2 linked regions of the Symmachiella macrocystis genome follow. The protein of the gene in region 2 interacts with the protein of the main gene of each other region in a pairwise test. Links are inferred from orthologs where the notes say so. Each region holds a gene or a part of one and is shown on either strand. Other genes may lie near its edges.

Region 1 (6,413 bases), on a different replicon or contig from region 2:
GTTGAAATGAAAATGGCGGTGAAACATCTCGCGGATCAGTCGCGCCGCTTTGCAGCACTGCGACGTGAGGAGGCGGAACAGGCCAAGCAGCAGAAGCTGACACAGCACGAAGATTTACGAGAATCATTGGTGCTGCACTTAAAGGCCGACAGCGGCATTTCCGTCGATGCGGAGGGACGCGTTTCGCAATGGAAGGACCAGTCGGGACACGAACACCATGCCACAGCTGCTGAGAAAGAGCAACAACCCCGTTTGGACAGTGACGGGTTCGCCGGACGCCCCGTTGTAGTGTTAGACGGTCAGGGGAGATTTCTCAAGCTCAACGGAGCGGTGCTGGATCTGCAAGAATTCACAATCCTTGCGGTGGTCAATGATCAGGGGGAAACTGGGCATCGGGAAATCATCTCCAATTGGAACGGCGCAGCCGGCAACGCCGGGACGTCGTTGTTTTTGGGACTTACGGATAAGGACACCGTAAGATTTTGCGATGTGTTTTCCATTGCAGGGAAAATCGTCGATCAGCGTAATCCGTTCGTACTCACCGCGCTCAATGGAGAGGACCGGTCGGCCGTCTTTTTTAATGGCGGCGAAATTCTCTCGCGTAATGGTTCCTTACCGCCGCGAAATCTCTCGACGGCGTGGGTGATTGGCCAGCAGGGGAACATTAACGGCGAATACTGGAACGGCGGGATGGCGGAAATCCGTGTTTATGCGCGGGCGTTGTCCGACGCGGAACGGGAGTCCGTCGAACGCGCGATGCTGACGGAGTATAAAATCCCCTCGGCTATACCGGCTGCGAAAAAGTTGCTTCCCCCCGAAACGCTGGCGCTTGCGTCGCTGGCACATGTGCTGTTGAACTCCAACGAATTCCTCTATGTTGATTGAGGTTGGCGATGTCGAATCAAAAAATGTTTCCTTGCGGCAAGAACCGTCGCGAATTCGTGTGGGAGATGGGAGGCGGGTTTGCCGGTTTGGCGCTGGCGAATTTATTGTCCGTCGACGGATTCTCCCCAAACCGTGCGCGTGCTGCCGAAGCGGTGCCGACGGCCAATCCGACAGCCGTTAAGGAACCGCAGTTTCCAGCGCGGGCGAAGTCGTGCATTTTTTTGATGATGAACGGGGCGCCGTCGCAGGTCGACACGTTTGACTACAAGCCGGAATTGGAGAAGTTCGCCGGCAAACAATTGCCCGCTGACAAAAAGTTCATCAACTCCGGCGGCCGGCGCATGGGATATTTGACACCGGCGTGGCGAAAATTTCGGCCCGGCGGTGAAAGCGGGTTGTTGGTCTCGGACTATTTTCCCAAGGTCCGCGAGCACGCCGATAAACTGTGTGTCATCAATTCCTGCCACACCGACAGTCACGCGCACGGTTCCGCGCTGGTGGCGATGAACACCGGCAAAACATTGATCGGTCGGCCCTCGCTGGGGAGCTGGAGTGTCTATGGTCTCGGCTCGGAGAACGAAAGTCTGCCGGGGTATGTGGTGATTCTCGACAAACGGGGCGGGCCGATTGGTGGGCAGCCGAATTGGTCGAGCGGATTCATGCCGGCGACGTATGCCGGGACTCTGTTTCGACCGGTGGGCGATCCGATCTTGGATCTGAAAGGTCCCGGGCACATTACGTCGGCAGTGCAGCGGGAACAGCTTGATTTGTTGGCCAAGATCAATCAACGCCATCTTGATGAACGGCCCGGTGGGCGCGAGTTATCGGCCCGCATCAGCAGTTACGAACTCGCCTATCGCATGCAGTCGGCGACTCCCGAAGCGGTTGACTTGTCGCAAGAGAATGAGCAAACGCTCGAGATGTATGGTGTGGGTAAAAAACCGACTGACGAATATGGCCGCAACTGTTTGATTGCCCGGCGTCTGGTCGAACGGGGCGTGCGGTTCATTCAGCTCTATTCGGGAGGTGGCCATCTTGAAGAGACGTGGGATGCGCACGAAAGCATTGAAAAGAATCACGGCCGGCACGGTGCGGAGGTCGACCAACCGATTGCGGCCTTATTGACCGACCTGAAGCAACGCGGTTTGTTGGATGAGACGTTGGTCGTCTGGGGCGGCGAATTCGGACGCATGCCGTTTAGCGAAGGCAAAGATGCTCCGGGCCGCAATCACAATCCTTACGGATTCAGCATGTGGCTGGCTGGTGGCGGCGTCAAAGGGGGGACGACCTATGGCGAGACCGATGAATTTGGTTTTGAAGCAGTGAAGAACAAGGTGCATCTGCACGATTTGCACGCGACGATTTTGCATGCGATGGGGCTAGACCATGAAATGTTGTCCTATTTCCACCAGGGGCGTGAAGAGACTTTGACCGATGTGGGCGGCCATGTGATTCACGACGTTTTTGCCTGAAGTGAGATCTCTGAGTGGCATGCAAAGTGAATTGGCAGCCAAAGGAAACCGCATGAAAAGTTTTGTGTCATCCCAACCGCAATTGCTCAGTCAGATGAATGAGCGGATGGTGTTACGGGTCTTGCAGGCCAATGGGCCGCGCTCGCGGGCCGAGGTGGCGCGGCTGGCGGGTGTGACGGCGCCGACGGTTTCTAAAGCGGTTTCGTCGTTGTTGCGCTCGGGGATGTTGGAGGAGTTTGACACCAGCGAAACCATGCGTGGCCGGCCCGCCAAACGGTTGCGGTTGGCCGAAGTTACGGCACAGGTCGTGGGAGTGGTGATTGATTCTCCCACCTGCCGTATTGTGACGACCGGACTGGATGGCCGCGTTGGTTCGGGAACGCACGCGGAGTTCAAAACGCCGCGAACCTACGGGCAGTTGGTTGATGACATCGTCGAACAAGTTTCGTCGCTACAATTAGTTGGCGGTGTTAACACGCTGGGCATTGGGATTAGCCTGCCGGGTCTGTTTGATTCGCGCGAAGGGCGTTCGATTCTCTCTCCCAATGTGCCAATCACCAACGACAGTTGCTTGGGGCGGGATTTGTCCGAACGACTTGGCTTGGAATGCGTCGTGCTCCAGGAGTCCGATGCACTCTGTCTGGCGGAACGGCATTACGGCCTTGCCCGGGGGGTGGACGACTTTGCGATGCTCGATGCCAGTACCGGGATCGGTTTGGGGGTGTTGATCGGTGGCCGTTTGCTGAAGGGAAAAAGCGGTCTGGCGGGCGAAATCGGTCATTTGCCGATGGTGGAGGATGGTCTCGAATGCGGCTGCGGACGGCGGGGCTGTTTGGAGACCATCGCCAGTGACCGCGCATTGGCGCGGCTGGTGTCGCAGCGCGTCGGCCGGGAAATGAGCATCGAGCAAATCGTCGAACAAGTCCGCACGGGACGTCTCGATGTCACGGCCGAATGGGAGGCTGTTGAGCGGCCGTTGGCATTCGCGCTGGTGACGACGATCAATTTGTTCAACCCGCAGACGCTGTTTGTGCACAGTCGCATGTTGGATATCGACGGCGCGTTTTTTGAGCGGTTAATCCAACGAACGGCGTCGATGGCGCTGGCGCCTTCGTTTGCGGATTGCCGGATTGAACGGGCCCGCGGCAGCAAGCGGGAAGGGGCGGTCGCCGGAATCATCGAGCATCTGACTGACGCGCGCGTGTCGGAATCGCACGCGCATTCGGTCAATGTGCTTTGAGAATCGTCGTTGTGTCGCCGCTATTTCTTCTTGCGGAACACGTGCGTTGCATTTCCCATCAGGCCTTCGGCGGCTTCCATGATGGTTTCAGACATCGTGGGATGTGCGTGGATCGTTTCGGCGACATCGCGGACATTGGCGGCCATCTCGATGGCTAGTACGCCTTCGGCGATCATTTCGCCGGCACCGACGCCGACGATTCCGACGCCCAATATGCGATCGGTTTCCGGGTCGGAGATCAACTTGGTGATCCCTTCGGTGCGGGCTAATGTTTGCGCACGGCCGGAGGCGGCCCAGGGGAACCGGAAGGTGTTCACTTCGCGGCCCTCGGCTTTGGCTTCGGCTTCGGTGAGTCCGCACCAAGCCAATTCGGGATCTGTGAAGACGACAGCGGGTATTGCATAGGGATGGTAAGCGGCTGGCTCGCCGGCCAACGCCTCCACGACGACCTTGGCCTCATAGGTCGCCTTGTGGGCCAACATCGGATCGCCGGCGACGTCACCAATGGCCATGAGGCTGGGATCGGTCGTGCGGCGTTTGTCGTCGACTTTAATGAAGCCCCGCTCAGTGATTTCGACCTTCGTGTTTTCCAAGCCCAAATTGCGGCTATTGGGTGAACGGCCGACGGAGATTAAGACGCGATCGAAAAGCTGCGATTTCTCTTCGACTTCGCCCGACAGTTCGACCGTAATGCCTTTTTTGCCGGGGACCAGTTTTTCGACCTTGGTGTTAAGCAGTATGGAATGGAATTGAGAATCAATGCGCTTCGCCAATGGCCGTACGAGATCGCGGTCGGCACCGGGCAAGAGACCGTCAGTCATTTCCACAACGGTGACCTTGGAGCCGAGGGCGGCGTAGACCGAGCCCATTTCTAAGCCGATATAACCTCCGCCGACGACCAACAGTCGTTGGGGAATGTCTTCCAGCGCCAAGGCGCCGGTGGAATCCATGATGCGGGGGTCATCAATCCGCAAGGGACCGGGAATGACCGGGGAAGACCCGGTGGCGATAATCGCCTTGTCGAAAGTGAGCTTGCTCGTCTCGCCTTCTTCGGTCTTGAGTTCCAACGTATTGGAGTCGAGAAACGTCCCGCGGGCGCGAACCAGTTCGACGCCCCGCGCTTTGCAAAGTCCTTCGATGCCGCCGGTGAGTTGGCCAACGACGCGATCTTTCCAGCCGCGTATTTTATCGATATCGATCTCTGGAGGTTGAAACGTCACACCCCAGTCGGCCGCTTCCTTTGATTCGTTGATTAGTCGCGCCACGTGCAAGAGGGCTTTGGACGGGATGCAGCCGCGATTGAGGCAGACGCCGCCCGGTTTGACCCCTTCGTCGACCAAAGTGACTTTCATTCCGGCATCGGCTGCTGCAAATGCAGCGGGGTAACCGCCGGGGCCGCCGCCCAAAACGACGAGTTCCGTATCAGACATATCGTATTTCTCTTGTGGTCGTTACAGTTGTGCTCAAGTACAGATTGAATCCTCGCCCCGGCTGCATGCTCAGGGGAGCGTGCTGAAAGCAACCTTCCCCCCCCAAGCGTTTGGTTGTCAAACGTTTGCCAACAGGCCGAAGGGTTGCGCGAGCAGAGCCGAGAGACGTACGACAAATTTTGCCGCGTCGGCTCCGTTGATCACGCGGTGGTCGTAGGACAACGACATCGGCATCATCATCCGTTCTTCTAATTTGCCATCGACGAGCGCCGGTTGGGGTTGGGCTCGTGATAATCCTAAAATTGCCACCTCCGGGTAATTCACGATCGGAGTAAACGCCGTGCCCCCGATGCTGCCCAGGTTGGTGATGGTAAAGGTGGCCCCTTGCATTTCGGCCAAGACCAACTTGCGCTCCCGCGCTTTTTCGGCGAGTTGGGCGAGTTCGTCCGCAATTTCCATGATCGACTTGCGGTCCGCGTTTTGAATCACAGGGACGACCAAACCGTGATCCGTGTCGACTGCGACGCCGATGTGATAGTACTGCTTGAGGATCAATTCCCCCGATTCCATATCCAGGCTGCTGTTGACGTGCGGCATTTCGGTGAGGATTTGCACGCAGGCTTTGAGCGCGATGGCCGTCATGGTGATTTTCGGACCATTCTTACCGCTGGTCGTCATGAACTGTTTGCGGACCTTCTCCAATTCCGTGATGTTGGCCAAATCATGTTGCGTCACATGCGGAATCACCTGCCACGACGTACTGAGTTGGTCTGCTGCGGTACGGTTGAGTTTGCTCAACCGTTTGCGTTCGATCGGACCAAACTGCGAAAAGTCGGGTAGGGGAGGGGCAGTTCGCATACCGCTGCCCGATGCTGTATTTTGCAAACGCGATTTCACATAGCCTTCGACATCCTCTTGGACGATTCGTCCGTCCGGACCCGTGCCGCTGACATCGTGCAGATCAACGCCCAGTTTTCGCGCGAAACGGCGGGTGGAGGGGCCTGCCGGAGGCGGTGGCCGGTGATCGGGCGCGGTCGCCTCCATCGCCGGTTGAACCGTTGGAGTGTGAGAGGCGGCCACGACGGGGGCTGCTTCTTTTTTGGCTGGCGCTGATTCGGTTTTGGCAGCGGCCGGTTCAGGCTCAGCGGCGGCTGGTTCGGCCTGCTTGGTCTCGGTTGCTTCGCCGGAGGGGGCTGCGGCTTCCTCGTCGATCGTCAGGATCACCGAACCCACGGAGACGCTGTCCCCTTCGCTAAAGTGAATTTTTTTCACCACGCCGGCGTGCGGACAGGGTAACTCAAGGACCGCTTTTTCGGTTTCCAATTCCATGACCGACTGTTCGGCTTCGATTCGGTCCCCTTCCTTGACCAGCAACTCGGCAACCTC
Region 2 (7,952 bases):
TATGCAGTCCACGAAATTCTGAATGTGCGAAAGGCCGTCGTTGTTGCCTGAATGTTCGGCCAACAATTTGTGTTTCGGTCCGTAAGCTCGCCAGCGGCGGTTGCCGATTACGATGTAACCCTGATCGCCATAGATCACCGCTCCCTCGCCTTCCCCTTCATGATTGTAGGGTGTCCAGACTCGCATTTCGTATGTGAGGATTTTTCCCGGTCCGTCCTCCTCACCGGGGTACTCGTAATTCACTTGCAAGGTGTCGGGCCACTCTTGGATGTCATCGAAGTACCACTTGCCCCCCAGTGCGGAGATTTTTGTGGGCATGTGCAGTGGCTTTCCTCCTTGGGCTTCGACAGCTGTGCTGAGTGCCCAACGCGCATAGTCCAAGCGATGCACGCCGTCGTTGCCGAGGTCCCCGGCGCCCAGTTCAAAGAACCATCGCCAATTGGCATGAAACCGCATTTTATTAAAGGGCCGTTTCGGGGCAGGGCCGAGCCAACGGTCGTAATCAATTCCGGCCGGCGGGCTGCTGTCTTGTGGGTGCCCCAATGAACTTTGTCGTGTACTTTCCCAGGCTTTGGCCACGAGCACTTTGCCCAGCGCGCCGGTGGCGATGTAATCTATCGCTGCTTGGAAATGCTCGCCTGTGCGGGCTTGCGTCCCCATTTGGACGATGCGGCCATGTTTGCGCATCGCCTGCACCATGCGTTGCCCTTCGACCATGTTATGGCCGTCCGGTTTTTCGACGTAGACATCCTTGCCCGCTTGGCAGGCCATGATGGTGGGAATTGCGTGCCAATGATCGGGAGTGCCCACGACAATCACGTCCAGTGTCGGATCGTCGATCAACTTCAGAAAATCGGTCTCGGCTTTTGGCGGATGGCCTTGGGCGATTTTGACCACCTCGACGCCACGTGAAAGTCGCTCAGGGTCGAGATCACAAACCGTGACAACATCACATTCCGCCAGGCCGGCAAATGCAGTGATCAAAAACTGCGCCCGCCCACCGGTGCCGATACATCCCACACGCAGACGTTCATTGGCGGGAGCTTTTGCCGCTTGCGCTTCGCTCATCAAGACCGCTGCGGCAGCGGTATTGGTGGCCACGGCTGCCGAACTCTTCAGAAAACCACGCCGATTGGTCGCCGACATATTCGTCTCCTCCTGGTAAGCCATGGATGCACTTGGAGCCGTCTGGGCAGAGGGCCATTATAGGGACATCGTCGGCAAACAGGCAAACGGAGGACGAAAAGCTCTTCCAGTATCGCGTGCGAAATTGGTTCGTCCGTTGGCCACGTGTGAAACGTGCAAAGAAGTGCACACCGCGCGCCCCAATGGGGCCCGGGTGTGCAAACACTTGCCGATCCACAGACGCGAACGCGCCGCTGGTGAATACCCGCCGGTTACTTGATGAACGAATCCAACGCACCTGTCTTGGAGAGAATCACAATCACGATCAACACCGGTGACACGAAACGAATCGTGAACAACCAGACCGCTTGCAACTTCTTTCCCAATTCGCCAAACGGGGCGAAGCCACTGTTGCGATCTTCGTAGCTGACAAACCAGCCGGCGAAAATTGCGATGGCTAATCCGCCCAGCGGCAGCATGTAGCGAGTTGTTAAGTTGTCGAGGAAATCCAAGACGTTCCCATCACAGGCCGAAGCAATGCCCAATCCCCAGACCAACCCCCCGAACAGGCAAGTGGCAATGGATCGTTTCATCTTCCATTCGTCGACGAAGTACGCAACCACGACTTCTAACAATGAAACGGCGGAGGACCAGGCAGCGAACACCACCAGCAGGAAAAAGAAGCTGGAAAGGGCGGCGCCGTATGGCATTTTGATGAACAGGGCCGGTAGCGTCTTGAACAGCAACCCCGGACCTCCCTCAGCTTCCAGGCCAGCGTGAAACACGACAGCAAAAATCACCGCTCCGGCCATCAAAGCGATGAGCGTATCCAGAAACGCAATGGCCATGCCGTCACGAATCACGTGCCGCTCACTCTTGAGGTACGACCCGTACGTCACGATCGCCCCCATGCCCAATGACAACGTAAAGAACGCATGCCCCAATGCCTCTAATACGGCCGCAGCGCTCAATTTGTGAAAGTCGGGTTTGAACAAGAAGGTCAACGATTGTTCCAAGCCACCGGTGTATCCGACGTAGAACAGCAGGGCAACGAGCATTAAAAATAGGATCGGCATCAGGATTTTGCACAGTTTCTCAATCCCGCCATGAATCCCACCCACCACTACGGTGATCGTCAATGCCATGAAGATCGTATGCCAAAGCGAAGAAAGGTTTGCACTACCCGCCACCTCAGCAAACGTTCCCTCGGCGCCCAATTGGGCATCGGGCATGGCACCCAAAGAGACTGCCAGAAAATGCAGCGCCCATCCAGCGACGACAGAATAGAACGATAAAATCAAAAACCCAGAGGCTACCGCCATGCCGCCGGTCAGATAGGCGAGTATCCGCCCCAGCACGCTCCCCTCAGCGGCGAGATTTCGCATCGCTCCCAGAATATCACTGCCGCCGCGACGCCCGATGATCAACTCCGCATACATCAACGGCAAGCCGACCAGGGCGATGCAGATCAAATAGACCAACACAAACGCACCGCCACCGTATTCGCCGGTGATGTAAGGGAATTTCCATATGTTCCCCAACCCCACGGCGCTCCCGACAGCTGCCATAATAAAGCCAAAGTTCGTCGCAAACCCGCCACGATCCGGGTTACCTTGAACGCTTGCATTGGCGAGTTCTGCGCCGTTTTGATTCGGTTGGCCACTCATTGTCGCTCCCCCCCTCCGAATGATTATCCTAGCCCATAGCGCGCAGCTATGGTGTTTTGGTAACGGTCACATAATAACCGAAGCGTAAATCAGCGGCGTTTGTTACAGGCAAATTTCCATCAAAGGCGCAAAAAATGGCAAAACTTTCGATTCTGGCCGATTGTCCCTCTGAAATAGTTTTCGACGCCGGTGAACGGGGCAGGGGAGTGTTCCTTACGCGTCGGAATGACAATTGGCTGGTCAAAACGCGAGCGGATTCTTTATGATTGCTCGCACGGGCCGTGGACGGAGCGCGGCCCTTGCCTCGAGTTCCGATTTTTACAAGCAGCGACTTTGAACAATCTCACAACCAGCCAACAACAGGCGGTCGACCACAAGGAGGGACCGTTACTCGTGCTTGCCGGACCCGGCTCGGGCAAGACGCGGGTGATCACGCACCGCATTGCCCAGTTGGTGCAAAGCGGCGTGCACCCCTACAACATTCTGGCGATCACCTTCACGAACAAAGCGGCCCGTGAGATGGGCGAGCGTGTTGACGCTCTGTTGCCGGATGCCAAAATCTGGGTCAGCACGTTTCACCGGTTCTGCGCACAATTGCTGCGAAAGCACGCACGCGGCGTCGGTCTGCAACCCAACTACACGATTCTTGATACCTCCGACCAACGGAGGTTGCTTAAATCGGTGCTCACCGAGTTGGGGCACGACGTCAAACATTTTCCGCCGGCCAAAGTAGCGGCACGGATCAGCTCCAGCAAAAATCGCCTCGTCGGCCCCGAGGAATTCGCTCTCAACCCCGGGGGAGGCATCGGCGATACAATGTTGCGGGTTGTGACAGAGGCGTACCCCGCCTATCAACGCGCTTTGCAAGATAGCAATGCGGTCGACTTCGACGACCTGTTGCTGCACGTGGCACGCTTGCTGGAAGAAAACCCCGCTTTAAGGAGCCAGCTGGACGAGCGGTTTCAATACGTTCTCGTCGACGAATATCAGGACACCAACCTGCCGCAATACCGCATCGTCCGCGCGTTGTCACAGGATTTTCCGAATCTGTGCGCCACCGGCGACCCCGATCAATCGATCTATGCTTGGCGGGGAGCGGAGATCGGCAACATCTTGCGTTTCGAGCAAGATTATCCCGACGCAAAAGTCGTCCGCTTGGAACATAATTTCCGCAGTACCAAGGCCATCTTGCGGCAAGCGGATTTGTTGATCGGTCACAATTTCAACCGCAAAGCTAAAGCGCTGCTGACGGAGAATGATGAAGGGCCGCCGGTCGAGTTATTGACGTTCACCGACGGCGCCGCCGAGGCGGAAGGGATCGCGCTGCGGATTCAAGACCTCGTTGATCAAGCAGGCAGAGCATGGTCGGACTTCGCAATCTTTTATCGCGTCAATGCGCTTTCGCGGAGCATCGAACGAGCGTTGGCCCGCTTTCACATTCCGTATCAAGTCGCCGCCGGGGTCGGGTTTTATGACCGGGCGGAAGTCAAAGACATCGTCGCCTACCTACGGCTGATCGCTAACCCGGCCGACCGCACCGCGTTTGAACGAGTCGTCAACGTCCCCGCGCGGGGTATCGGCAAAACATCACTCACGCGTTTAACCGCTTGGGCGACGGGGCAGGGGGGCGGTTTGTTGGAAGCAGCGGCGCGAGCAGAGGAGGTCCCCAAGCTAACGAAGCGCGCCATTAAAGCACTGCATGGGTTTTACGAATTGATCTCCCAACTGTCGCAACGCACGGCGCAAGGAGTCGCCGAGTTGATTACGCAGGTCGTCACACAAACTGGCTATGATCATTCCTGGTTGGATGACCCCACGGAACAAAACATGGAGCGCGCCGCCAACGTGGATGAGTTGATCTCCGCAGCCCGGCAATACGATGCAGCTCACGGCGACGACGCCACGTTGGAAGGATTCCTGGAAGAAAGCTCGCTGATCAACGATGTCGACAGTCTCGATGAACATGCGGGAAGCGTGACGTTGATGACCTTGCACGCCGCCAAGGGATTGGAATATCCGGTGGTCTTCGTCGTCGGTGTCGAACAAAACCTATTGCCGCACGAAAGGGCGATCAACAGTGACGACCCGCATGAACTGGAAGAGGAGCGGCGGTTGTTATTTGTGGGCATGACGCGGGCGGAAGAGCAGTTGATGCTCACGCAAACAGCAGTGCGGGATATTCGCGGCCAGCGCCTGTCGACGATCCCCAGCCCGTTTTTGTTCGAGATGGACCTCGCCGCCACCGTCGTGGAAACCGACAGTGAATATATCGCGTGGGATGATGACTATGCCCACGACCATTCACTGGACGACTTCGAACCGATCATCAAGCAGCGCCCTGAAGAAGATGCGCCCCGACCGCAAATGATGACCGCCGCCGACTTGCTCAATGGCACCAACACCCCGACAGAAATCCCGCGCGGTTTCAGCATCGGCATGGACGTCCGCCATCCGCAGTACGGCGTAGGCACCGTCCGCAACATCGACGGCTTCGGCCGCCGCAAAACCGTCACTGTCGAATTCGCAGCAGGGGAGTGCCGTAACTTCGACATCGCCAAAAGCCCGCTGCAACCGGTGGGGCAGCGTTAAGTGGAAGTGTTTTTTTAGCCACAGATGAAACACGAGTAAAGCACAGATCAAACAAGAGACGTGCATTCCATGCAGGAAACCTCACGCAAAGTCGCAAAGGCCGCTAAGAGCCGGGCATGGTGAGTTACTTTGCTTTGCGATCTTTGCGCCTTTGCGTGAGGTGTTTTTCGGAGTGAAAAATTCAGTGACACTTTTTTAGAAGATCAGTTCAACACCTTCTGCAGTATCACCACATCCAACAATCGATCAAACTTACGGCCGATCTCCTTCAGCACGCCGACTTCGACAAATCCGAACATTTTGTTCAAATGTAGGCTCGCTTCGCTTTCGGCTGTCACGAGGGCGATTAGCGAATGGAAGTCGTGGTGGCGGGCTTCTTCGATGATTGCTACTTTCAGCGCGCGACCAATCCCTTGTCCGCGATGTTCGACGGCCACATAGAATGTCGTCTCCGCACTGATGTCGTACGCCGGTTTTTGATTCCAGCGGGACAGGGATGCCCAACCCACGACTTGGTTGTCGACTTCGGCAACGAGAATGGAATAGCGCGGACTATGGTCGTTGAACCACTGTTGTCGTTCCTCGAGTGTTTTCTCGGCGGTGTCGAACGTCGCCGTCGAGTCGCGAATCGCGGCGTTATAGATGTCGTTGATCGCATTTAGATCGCTGTGTTGTGCCGGTCGAATCACAGGCATGAAATTGCTCCGTATCGGTTGAGCAGTTGGAGGGCAGGGGGGCATTATAACGCGGTACCGCGAATCGTCATTCCACAATACTACTTCTAGGTTGTATGGCGATTCACAGTTCCCAGCGGGTGGGCCGCTAGACTACGATCAACCTAATACTTCCTCAGACTGAGCGATTACTTGAATCACACACATACATCCAGAGCGACAAAACGCATTGCCATCGTTGGGGGCGGGCCAATTGGGTTGGAGGCCGCTCTTTACGGACGCTTGGCGGGCTTTGATGTTGATCTCTACGAAAAAGGTCCGCTGGCCGCGAATATGCGGGACTGGGGACATGTGCGCCTGTTCAGCCCGTTTCGCATGAACGCCTCCAATTGGGCGCAACGCGCGATCGACGAGCAACAACCAGGCGTGCGACTGCCCGGTGACGATCAATTTCTTACCGGCCGCGAATATGCCGACCGTTACCTGCTCCCGTTGAGTCGACTCCCCATACTGTCTGAAAGTTTGCACGAACAGACGACGGTCGTCGGCATCAGTCGCATGAACTCTTGGAAAGCGGACCTGATCGAAAACCCTGCGCGCGGCAATGATCTGTTCCGACTTCTTTTGCGGGATCGAAGCGGAATAGAACGTGATGTGTCCGCTGATTATGTGCTCGATTGTTCGGGCGTCTATCCGCATCACAACTGGCTCGGAGCAGGGGGGCTGCCGGCAGTGGGGGAGACGTCAGCGGTCGGCGCGATCGAATACGGCGTCCCGGACATATTGGGCAGCCGCCGCGAATTTTACGCGGGGCAAACAACATTGGTCATCGGGAGTGGATATTCGGCAGCGACAGCGATTACAGGATTGGCACGACTTGCCGAATCGGATAAAAAAACACGGGCGATTTGGATCACCCGCTCCGAGCGCACACCGCCGCTGGCGGTTATTGATGAGGATCCCTTACCCGAGCGAGGTACATTGACGGCGAAGGCCAATCGGTTGGCAATGTCAGCGGACTCGCCCATCACATTGATGCCGCAACGCATCATTCAGGGAATTCAATTGATAGATGGGCAGGGGGGCTTTCGCGTGATTGTTCGTCATCGCGAGGAGCATGAAATGCTCTCTGCCGACCGCATCGTTGCCAATGTCGGATATCAGCCCGACCGGTCGTTGTACAGCGAACTACAAATGCACGAATGTTATGCCACCTCAGGTCCGATCAAGTTAGCGGCCGCGTTGATGGGGGAGACGTCAACCGATTGTCTGAATCAGTCCAGCAATGGAGTTGAAACATTGCGCAATCCCGAGCCGGGATTTTTTATCTTGGGGGCAAAAAGTTATGGACGCGATTCGCGGTTTTTGATTCGTGTGGGTTTGGAACAGATTGTCGATGTGTATGATTTCTTGGCCGCGGAATCGGAAACACCCATGTCGCGAAAGGGTGAGCAGGGGGCGCAGCTACAACAATGAGCATCGCAAACATTCCGTCCGTCGAACTTCAAGCGTTGGATGAACTTTGGTTTCAAGTCTCCGGCACATTGTGCAATCTGCAGTGCACACACTGCTTCATCAGTTGTAGTCCGCACAATGACAGCTTCGGCTATCTATCGCTTGACGAAGTGCAGCGGCGTCTTGAGGAATCGGTCGCCTTTGGTGTCAAAGAGTATTACTTCACCGGGGGGGAACCATTTCTCAATAAAGAATTGATCCCCATGCTCAAGGCGACGTTAGCTTACGGTCCCGCCACCGTGCTAACGAATGCGACGGTTCTCAAACCAGAGTGGTTGCGTGAACTTCGCCGCGCCGAAGAGGGGGCGGTCTACAGTTTAGAAATCCGTGTCTCCATCGACGGCCCCACCGCTGCGATCAACGATCCGATTCGCGGCGAAGG

Evidence for each region. Proteins that work in one complex are often made in the same cells at the same time.
Region 1: the proteins of CA54_RS21235 (region 2) and lpdA interact in binary tests that used the Escherichia coli proteins (3 or more experiments, as listed by UniProt). The link is inferred for Symmachiella macrocystis from one-to-one orthologs.

What each region holds. Positions count from the first base shown.
Region 1 is NZ_SJPP01000003.1:4,278-10,690, reverse strand. The notes cover bases 2,823-5,700. They hold lpdA (dihydrolipoyl dehydrogenase), read right to left. Parts: upstream 5,028-5,700; coding sequence 3,618-5,027; downstream 2,823-3,617. Other genes in these bases: CA54_RS23455 (2-oxo acid dehydrogenase subunit E2), read right to left, coding at 5,145-5,700; CA54_RS23465 (ROK family transcriptional regulator), read left to right, coding at 2,823-3,597. Also shown: CA54_RS23475 (DUF1553 domain-containing protein), read left to right, coding at 1-885; CA54_RS23470 (DUF1501 domain-containing protein), read left to right, coding at 894-2,357; more of CA54_RS23465, read left to right, coding at 2,410-2,822; more of CA54_RS23455, read right to left, coding at 5,701-6,413. UniProt on the Escherichia coli protein: Lipoamide dehydrogenase is a component of the glycine cleavage system as well as of the alpha-ketoacid dehydrogenase complexes.
Region 2 is NZ_SJPP01000002.1:831,906-839,857, reverse strand. The notes cover bases 2,794-5,753. They hold CA54_RS21235 (ATP-dependent helicase), read left to right. Parts: upstream 2,794-3,125; coding sequence 3,126-5,381; downstream 5,382-5,753. Other genes in these bases: CA54_RS21230 (GNAT family N-acetyltransferase), read right to left, coding at 5,585-5,753. In the rest of the region: CA54_RS21245 (Gfo/Idh/MocA family protein), read right to left, coding at 1-1,146; CA54_RS21240 (sodium-dependent transporter), read right to left, coding at 1,398-2,792; more of CA54_RS21230, read right to left, coding at 5,754-6,076; CA54_RS21225 (monooxygenase), read left to right, coding at 6,248-7,531; CA54_RS21220 (radical SAM protein), read left to right, coding at 7,528-7,952. UniProt on the Escherichia coli protein: A helicase with DNA-dependent ATPase activity. Unwinds DNA duplexes with 3'-5' polarity. Translocates on single-stranded DNA with 3'-5' polarity. Initiates unwinding more efficiently from a nicked substrate than double-stranded DNA.